4 regions of the Paenibacillus chartarius genome follow, and region 2 is predicted to be linked to each of the others. Evidence: riboswitches for the same ligand, from Rfam matches in the RefSeq annotation. Region 2 holds a riboswitch; each other region holds the start of a gene.
The links. A riboswitch is a leader RNA that binds a small molecule or an ion and turns the genes downstream of it on or off. The one in region 2 is predicted to bind cyclic di-GMP.
Positions count from the first base shown of each region.

Region 1 (2,199 bases), on a different contig from region 2:
AAACCCGGTGCGTGGCCGCGGGCATATGCCGTCATTCGTTCCAGAAAATACGGATCCGCCTCCAGCCCCCACTCCAAGCTGCGGTAGCTTTCCGCCAACGTCCGCCCGGTCAGGTCTCCGCAATGGAAAAAGCTCAAAAACCGCTCATTCGCAAACAAAATCACACCGTCCTGGTCGCAGAGCAGGATACCGTCCAATTGGGCTTCCAGCACCCGGTCGATGAGCCGGCGGTGCTCGTCGATCCGTTGTTCGGCAAGACGCTGCTCCGTAACGTCCCGAACCGATGTGAGTACCGCCTCTGTACCGTCGTAATCGATCATCGTCGAAGTAACTTCCACATAGACCGTGCCTCCGTTCTTCGATACAAGCCGGGTTTCGTCGATTTCTGTCGGAAGTCCGCTCTCCTTCAACCGCAGGATTCGATCCAACATTCGCTGGACGTCCCCAGGGTGAATGTAATCATAGATCATGCGTCCCTTTAGCGCAGCCGCCGAATCCTCGCCGACAATCGCCGCAGCAGCGGCATTGGCATACAGCATCCGAAACGCCTGATGCACGACGACCGGTTCCGGAAGAAATTCGACAACACGGCGGTAGCGTACTTCCCTGGAGTGCCGCTCGCGCTCCATCAGTCTCATGAATATATAGAAGATCAGCCCGGTCAATACGGCGACAATGGCTCCGCCCCACAGCAAAGCGCCAAGCGCGGACGGCTTCGGGCTGCAAACATACAAAACGGACAGCAGCCCGTACACGACCAGCAACTGGACTCCGAGACAAGCGCCGGCGATTCCCAAGGATGAACGTTTCATAGGTTCACGTACCTTTCGGATCTTGGATGTCATCGCTTTAATGGTACGGTTTAGTTGTTTAGAAAGTATTAGTACGGCTGGGTAATTTGACCTATAAATATCCTGTTCACCATAATTCGACAAATAGGGCATTTAGGCTCATATCCAAGAAATACTATTCGTCATATAATGACATCAACAGCCGCATAAAACCTGCTTCTACATCCCGATAATGGCAAACCTGACGAAAGTTGGGGACGCAAAGCTACAGGGGCTTCGCCGCACGATCATGCGGTATGCCAGCCAGCCGCCGAACGATTTGGAGGGACGGATCGAGGCAATCACGCGTATGGCGCAGGGTTGCCTTCATTCATGGAGAAGCGGCTACGTGCCGGTTGCCATACCCGAGGGAGGCTAACCATCATGAGAAGAAAGTCCGCATTCATCGCCGCACTTGTACTCGTCATCCTCACCGCTATGCTGCTTCCGGTTTCCGCCGCATCCGCCGCATCAACCGTTTCGACGAAGCTGAAGGCTAAATCCAGCGTTTCGTTCCGCGACAAACCTTCAACCTCCAGCACCGTTATGCGCTATCTCAAGATCGGTGAAATCGTCACTGCACTGGACATGCCGACACCGAGCTGGTATCAAGTGAAAGATGCCTCCGGCGTCATCGGCTACGTAAGCTCCGGAGCTTCGTACACGACGGTTTATTCCAATGCCAAAACATTGGCCTCCACGGCATTCCGCAGCCAGCCTTCGGCGGCCTCGACGGTCATTCGAACGCTTGCAGCCGGAACGGAGCTCGATATCAGGGAGAAAATCAATGCCGATTGGTACCGTGCCGAAGATGTGAACGGCGCTTCCGGATACGTGACAACGTCCGCAGCCGTCATCGACGCCAATTTCGAAGTGACCGGCGTTGTGCTGCCGCTGCCAGAAAGGATCGAAGCGATTATTGCCGCCGGCCAGCAGTACATGGGCACTCCTTATGAGTTCGGCTCGACTCGCTGGAACACCTCGACGTTCGACTGCTCCGACTTCACGATGACGGCGTTCTGGGACGGCGCTCGTACCGTACTGCCGTCGGATTCCGACTCGCAGGGCGACAAAATCCGTTCGATGGGCAACGACGTCTGGTCCTGGAACGAGCTGAAGCGCGGCGATCTGATGTTCTTCATGTCCTCCCGCTCCAACTACAGCGGTGTGGACAAGACGACCGAGCCGATCACGCACGTAGGCATCTACCTCGGCAACGGTCAAATTCTGCACACGTATTCCATTGCCTCCGGCGGCGTCCGCATCGATACGATCGCAGGCTCGCAGTGGGAGAAGCGCTTCCTGTTCGGCGGTTCGGCATACTAAACAATACATAATATCGGAATGGCCCTTGCAAGGCCTCGTCTTG
Region 1 covers NZ_JBHLWN010000021.1:53,101-55,299, forward strand. Annotated here, with positions in the region: gene ACFFK0_RS04050 (ATP-binding protein) at 1-812, opposite strand, end outside; cyclic di-GMP riboswitch class I at 1,016-1,106, shown strand; gene ACFFK0_RS04055 (C40 family peptidase) at 1,215-2,156, shown strand.
Region 1: another riboswitch for cyclic di-GMP. It lies ahead of ACFFK0_RS04055 (C40 family peptidase); the one in region 2 lies ahead of ACFFK0_RS19665 (C40 family peptidase).

Region 2 (2,199 bases):
CTGTGTTTACATCCGCTGCAGGCGTTCCGCCTGTAATCGAACCGTCTATTTCAATTTGATACGTGATGACCCCCATATCCTTGAGATAGGTTCCGAATGTTTGTAGTGAGGTCGAACTGCTTGAATTGACGTAGAAGCCCATGACGGATTGCTTGGTTAATTCGGCGTCGGCGGCGCTAACGGTCGAAGCGTATAACGAGAAAAGCACAGAAGTCAATAATGGCAGCGCGAGGATCTTTGTTCTCATCGTGATGTGGCCCCCTATGCCCATGCAATTTGGTTACTTCATGCTGCTTCCGCCGAACAGAAAGCGGTATTCCCATTGTTTTCCTTCGATTAGATCGGTACGGACGCCGCCCGATTCCGGGGAATACGTATGCAGGACCATGCCGTCTCCCAAATAAATACCTGTATGTGTAATCGTTTCCGTCGACTTGTCGATCGACGCATAATCCGACGCGCGGGATCCCTTGTAGGACATAAAGAACATCAAGTCGCCGCGCTTCAGCTGTTTCCAGTCGGTCGTTACCGGTCCGAGGCTCTTTACATATTCGCCTTGTTCGCGCGAGTCGCTTGGAATCACTTCACGTGTCGCATCCCAGCGGGCTTGCTGTAACAGGTCGGAGCAGTCGAAGGTTGCGGTGTCGAACCTCTTGGAGCCGAATTCATAAGGAACGCCGGTATACTTGAACGTTTCCGCAATGACGCTTTCGATCCGTTCGGCCAGCGGGAGCGTTACGAGAGTAACAGAGAAATCGGTAATGATATATTTGCTGCTCGAGCTGACGTAGCCGACCACGCCGGTGGAGTCGACCGCCTTGTACCAGCTGTCATTCACCTTTTCCAGTACCAGCACGTCCTCTCCGGCGCGCAGCATGCGGATGCGGGTGGCATCCGTCGAAGGACCGGTGCGGAAATTAACGCCATAGATGATTTCGGCATTGCTGATAACCGATATGTATTTCTCGTTCGTAGAGACGAAGCCGGTAACGCCTTGCGCGTCACTCACCTGATACCAATAAGGATTGACGATCTGCAGCACGGTCACGATCTCGCCTGTTTTTAAATAACGCATAACGCTGCTGGACGTGTTCGGCTGATCGCGGAAGCTGACGCCGGATACAATCTTCGCTTTGGTCGTCACTTCGCTTGCCGCATGGGCGGCAGGTGCAGCGAAGGACAGCAGCAGAACCATTACGAGCAATAAACCATTCCATTTTTTCATGTTGATACCCTCCATAGATGAAATAACCCTTTCTCTGCCGAAAGGGTTATCCTGGGACCCTCTTTCGGTAGCTGGCTGGCATCGTGAACGGTCGTCCTGCGGAAGCCCCTCTAGCTTTGCGCCGCTGGCTTTCGCCAGGTTTGCCTTTATCGCGAGATGAATGTATTGGGTTTGTGTCCTAATTATAGTTTGTAGGAGGAATTGTCGAAAATAGGAGAAATTCAGTAATTGTTGTCAGTTCTATAATGGCGGCGTTCAGACTATTGACTGCGCAATATGGATATATCTACCATGCGGGTAAGAGTCTAGAGCACTATTTATTGGCACTAACAAGCGGGGAGCGTGCTTGCGGCAGCTCCTCTTTTTACCATTTCGGAAAGTTAACATTTGCAATGCGAAATGGGCTTTCTGCCCAAGCCTAGCGGTTTCCGAAACCGTTATTTTGCTCTTTAGGGGGCGGCTTCATCGTGTAGAGGATTATGAGGGAGTTAATGTTGAGAAACAAGGTATAACCATGCAAGATGACAACGAGCGTCTCGATGGCGCCTTCAAATTCCGCTAAATTGCTGGTGAACCGAGTAACCCACAAAATAGCGCTCTCACCTACCGGTAAACTCAGCGTGCTTTGCACGAGAAGCGAATCCGGTCCCGCCGAGCATCGATCTTGATCCAATAGACAAATTTGTCGTAGCATCGTCTATATGTACATACAAGTAGGAGGGATGATATAATAGCGATATTTCCAATAAGGCTATGATGCTGACCCTCCGGGAGTGAACCATCCTATGGACAAGACGGTCCCTAAACATATTCGACTCAAGCAAGAAATTAAATCGTGGATCGACAACGGCACGCTGCGCAGCGGAGATCTGCTGCCGTCCGAGAACGATATCGCGCAGCGCTTTCAGATGAGCCGCCAGACGGTTCGGCAGGCGCTCGGAGCGCTCGAGCAGGAAGGCTTGCTTAGCCGCCAG
Region 2 covers NZ_JBHLWN010000076.1:101,899-104,097, reverse strand. Annotated here, with positions in the region: gene ACFFK0_RS19670 (glycosyl hydrolase family 18 protein) at 1-247, opposite strand, end outside; gene ACFFK0_RS19665 (C40 family peptidase) at 281-1,225, opposite strand; cyclic di-GMP riboswitch class I at 1,289-1,380, opposite strand; gene ACFFK0_RS19660 (GntR family transcriptional regulator) at 2,011-2,199, shown strand, end outside.

Region 3 (2,199 bases), on a different contig from region 2:
CAGCCGGAAAGCCTTGAAGCACTCCTCTTCATAATGCGGCTTGTATCGCATTACGGTATTCACGGCTTTCTTCCTGGCCCGATGCATGGCGCTTTGAGCCCGGTTCAGCAATGTACCCGCGTCCGTTCCGTCCCCGGGGTATGTGCTGATGCCGGCCGCTCCCGACAGCACCACCTCATACGGACCGATCGGAAACGTCCGATCGAGCGACCGGAAGAACAACTCCGCTGCGGCGTAGAGCTTTTGCGTATCCGCTTCCTTGCAAACGATGCTTATCGTATAATCTCCTGTCCGGCATATCAAATCTGCGTTCGGCAGCAGCTCGGCCGCGCGCTCCGCGAACAGCCGCAGCGCTTCGTCGGCAAGCGATTGCCCGAGCGTATCCGCGATCATATCCAGCGGCATGGCAACGAGGGAAACGATGGCGATGGGAGGCTGCGGCTGCTCCGCGAGATTGCAGCCGGTCCGGAAATATTCCTCCAGCATCGTCCGGTTCGGCAGCCCTGTAGCCGGGTCATGCAAAGCCATGTGACGGATCTGATCCTTCATCAGCTTCTGCTCAGTCATATCGAACGCAATGCCAGTTAACGATACGATATTTCCGTCATTGTCGAGCTCCGGAAAGACGCGGTCGTGAATCCAGCGAATTTCGCCTTGACCGCTAATAATACGGTACTCATGTACGATAGAACGACCGCTTTGCAATTGACCTTGATTGGCCATGACTGCGGCATAGTCGTCAGGGTGGATCATTTGCTGCCATAGGTCCGGCTCGGAATAAAAAGCTTGCACCGGATGACCGTATACTTTTTCCGCCCCCAGAGACAATTGCAGCAGCTTTCGGGTTCCAGGCTCTACCGACCAAATCGCCACATTCAGCGTTTCGAATATATGCTCGAGCTGAAGCTTCGATTGAATGAGCTCCTTCTTCAAAATTTGGCTCGACGTAATATCTCTCGAAATGACATGGATGCGAGGGTGCTTGTCCCCTTCGCTGTAACATAAAGACAACACGATTTGCAGCGATTTCCGCTTGTCGTTCTTCGCCATTACATCAACATCGATGGAGCGAATTTCGCCTTGCTTCGCCTGCTCGAGCGCCCGGCGAAACCGATTCCGATGCTCGGGCACGACCAAGTCGGCGAAAGGGATTTGCAGCAGTTCTTCGCATGTATACGAAACGAGCTTGGACAAGGCCGCGTTCTGCTCCTCCACCATGCCCTGCTCGTTCAAGATGAATAACGGATACGGGAAACCCGTAAGCCATTTTTCGTGCAATAACCACGTTCTCATGCTGCCGCCCTCCAAGAAGAAATAAAAAAACCGATGATCATTCGGCAGCTGGCTGGCATCGCGGACATCCGCCTTAGCCCCTGTAGCTTTGCGTCTCAAGCTTTCGCCTGGTTTGCTCTTATCGCGATTCGGTTATCATGGTTTGCTTGTACATATTCAACACAGATCGGCTTTCTCCTTCCGTGCATGAAAAATCTTCGGGGCGGCTACGCTAACGTTATTCCATAATGAACAGGCAGGTGTAACGATGAAGCAATCCGAGCAATCGTCCAACCGCAGCCAAGAAAATCAAGCACTTCCTCCCGAATTTGAATTGCCGCATAAGTTGAACGATTCGGAGGCAGGCAAAGGCTGGACGGCCTTTGCCGATCAAGAGGAATATGTAGACGAGCCGTAAGTGCAGTCTGCCGCACTTGAAGTTACGAAAAGAACCTTCGCCTCCCTTCTTAAAAGGGAACGAAGGTTCTTTTCCATGTTTCATTTATGCATATACAAGCTCCCCATCTCGGACAGCCTCTTGCGCGGGCGCTGCTGCAGCGGCAGATCCCGCCATCCGCTTCGTTTGCGAGTCCGTCACATAGTCGCATAAATATTTGACAAATGCCTCGTCCCGGGCCAGCCATGCCGCATAATGGCGCTTCACATGGCGCTCGGCCGCCGCGAATGTCGGGAACGACAGCTCGAGCCTTTCCCCGTTCTCCTCGATGTGCCATTCCCCTCCCGATTGATAAATCCACAGCCGGTCGTCCTGGCGGTTGACATAGAGACTGCCATGCACATTGTCCTTCACGTTGTACGTATTGCGGAAAGCGTCGGGCTGCATCGGCTCGATCGCGAACGGCTCGGCGACATAGATGCGGTACAGCTCTTCGCTGAGGTTACAGCCGGCCGCCTTCGAGTGACCGC
Region 3 covers NZ_JBHLWN010000077.1:127,760-129,958, forward strand. Annotated here, with positions in the region: gene ACFFK0_RS20320 (EAL domain-containing protein) at 1-1,293, opposite strand, end outside; cyclic di-GMP riboswitch class I at 1,334-1,420, opposite strand; gene ACFFK0_RS20325 (hypothetical protein) at 1,541-1,690, shown strand; gene ACFFK0_RS20330 (DHH family phosphoesterase) at 1,775-2,199, opposite strand, start outside.
Region 3: another riboswitch for cyclic di-GMP. It lies ahead of ACFFK0_RS20320 (EAL domain-containing protein); the one in region 2 lies ahead of ACFFK0_RS19665 (C40 family peptidase).

Region 4 (2,199 bases), on a different contig from region 2:
CCGCTGATCATTCGTACGCTCGACATCGGCGGAGACAAGAGGCTCGATTATATGGCGCTGGCCAAAGAAGATAACCCGTTCCTCGGGTATCGGGCCATTCGCATTTCGCTTGACCGGACGGAGCTGTTCCGCACGCAGCTGCGAGCCGTACTGAGAGCCAGCCATTACGGCAATATCAAGATGATGTATCCGATGATCGCTTCTCTGGAAGAGGTGCGTGCCGCGAATGCGCATCTGGACTCGGTGAAGCGGGAGCTGACCGCTGAAGGGATTCCCTACAATGCCGCGATGGAGGTCGGGATCACGATTGAAGTTCCGGCGGCCGTTATGATTGCGGATGCTTTGGCGAAAGAGGCGGCCTTCTTCTCGATCGGGACGAACGATCTCGTCCAGTATGTGCTTGCAGTCGATCGGATGAACGAAACGATTGCCCATTTGTATGAGCCGTTCCATCCGGCTGTACTGCGGCTGCTCAACATGACGGTGGAGGCCGCGAAAAACGCCGGTATTCCCGTCGCCGTCTGCGGGGAGCTCGCCGGCGACGTCAAGGCGCTTCCAATTTGGCTTGGCCTTGGCATTGAGGAGCTGAGCATTTCGGTGCAGTCCATCCTTCAGGTTAAGGACAGGCTGCTGCAAAGCGATCAAGCGGAGTGCCGGAAGCTGCTCGAGGAGCTGCTCAAGCTGCCGACCGCTAAAGAAATTCATGAACGGCTAAGCGAAGCGGAAAGGCAGTATTCGGTGTCGGCATCGAGCTGCCGTGACTGAATGCTGCACATATTTTCATAAAAATCCGTTGCCAAACCGCTCGTTTATGGTACAATGGAAGTAGTTCCAAAGTTATACAAATCGTAAAGGGCAAACTTGGTGAAAATCAAGGACGCAAAGCCACAGGCCTAACGCGGCCGCATCGTTCGCCGATGCCCGCAAAGGCGGCTGGGTTGCCGAAATTTGTAGTGCATTTCCGGACCATACGGAGAGAGACTGCTCATTTCGGGAGCAGTTTTTATTTTTTTCCAAGAAGGGGTTTTGAGAATGCAAGGGACTTTCGTGCCAACTATGCCTGAACTCGTTCGATATCTCATTGACCAGCTGAAGCCGAACAAGGACGGCAGTACATGGAGATTATCGGCCGCAGCTTGTTCGGAGCAGTTGTTCTGGATGAAGCTGGGGACGGATAACGGCGAACAACATATGATGCTGGGCCTGCCTACGCACGTTGCGCAATATGTGCTGCCTCAGCTGGACGAGGCATCCGTACGCGAAGCCTGGAACGAACCTGAAGCGTTCTTAACCGATCTCGAGCAGCTGAGCAGGAGCTTGCCGAGCGGCAATCATAAGCTCGTCATCGCTCCTGTTCAGACTCCGTTTTATGGGGAAATACGCGTTACAGCTTCGTATTGAGTCGAATTCATTTGCCGGCCAAGGCGTCGCAGAACGCTTTCGCGTATGGCGGCAAGTCCGGCGGACGGCGTGCGGATACAAGATGTCCGTCAACGACAACCTCCTCGTCGAACCACACCGCGCCGGCATTCTCCATATCGTCGCGGATCCCCGGGGTTGACGTCACTTTGCGACCCTGTAAAATCTTCGCTGAGATAAGCACCCATCCGGCATGGCATATTTGTCCGATCGGCTTGCCGGACCGGTCCATCTCCCGAACGAGCTCCAGTACCTTCGGATAACGCCGCAGCTTGTCCGGCGCCCAGCCCCCCGGTACGAGCAAGCCGTCATAGTCCGCTGCGTTCACTTCATCAAAGGAAAAGTCGCTCCTCGCAGGAACACCATATTTGCCGGTATAAATTACGCCTTTCTCCGCACCCGCCAAGTGTACCTCCGCGCCTTCCTCGCGAACCCGGTAAACCGGATACCAAAGCTCCAAGTCTTCAAATTCCTCGTCGACCAAGCTTAAGACTTTCTTACCTGTCAGCCTCATGCGATCCCTCCGTCTGATGTTTCCATTATTGCGCCAATGCTTCGCTCCCATTTTACCATATGTCCCGTGTTGTCAAAAACTAACTGCGCTTCAGGAGCAGGAATATGCTCGTCCGAATCGAATATATCGGGTAACGGCGCTAAGCCCAATTTGCTTGGTGTGTGCTCTTTTCATGGGGGTCTGAAGGAGAGGATTTTGTGCAAAAGACTTGCAAGTGCGGATGTATGATGAATATCCGCCTACGCACCGTCATTTACCTGAACAAA
Region 4 covers NZ_JBHLWN010000046.1:94,105-96,303, forward strand. Annotated here, with positions in the region: gene ptsP (phosphoenolpyruvate--protein phosphotransferase) at 1-765, shown strand, start outside; cyclic di-GMP riboswitch class I at 845-946, shown strand; gene ACFFK0_RS12065 (hypothetical protein) at 1,033-1,401, shown strand; gene ACFFK0_RS12070 (type 1 glutamine amidotransferase domain-containing protein) at 1,409-1,933, opposite strand; gene ACFFK0_RS12075 (hypothetical protein) at 2,158-2,199, shown strand, end outside.
Region 4: another riboswitch for cyclic di-GMP. It lies ahead of ACFFK0_RS12065 (hypothetical protein); the one in region 2 lies ahead of ACFFK0_RS19665 (C40 family peptidase).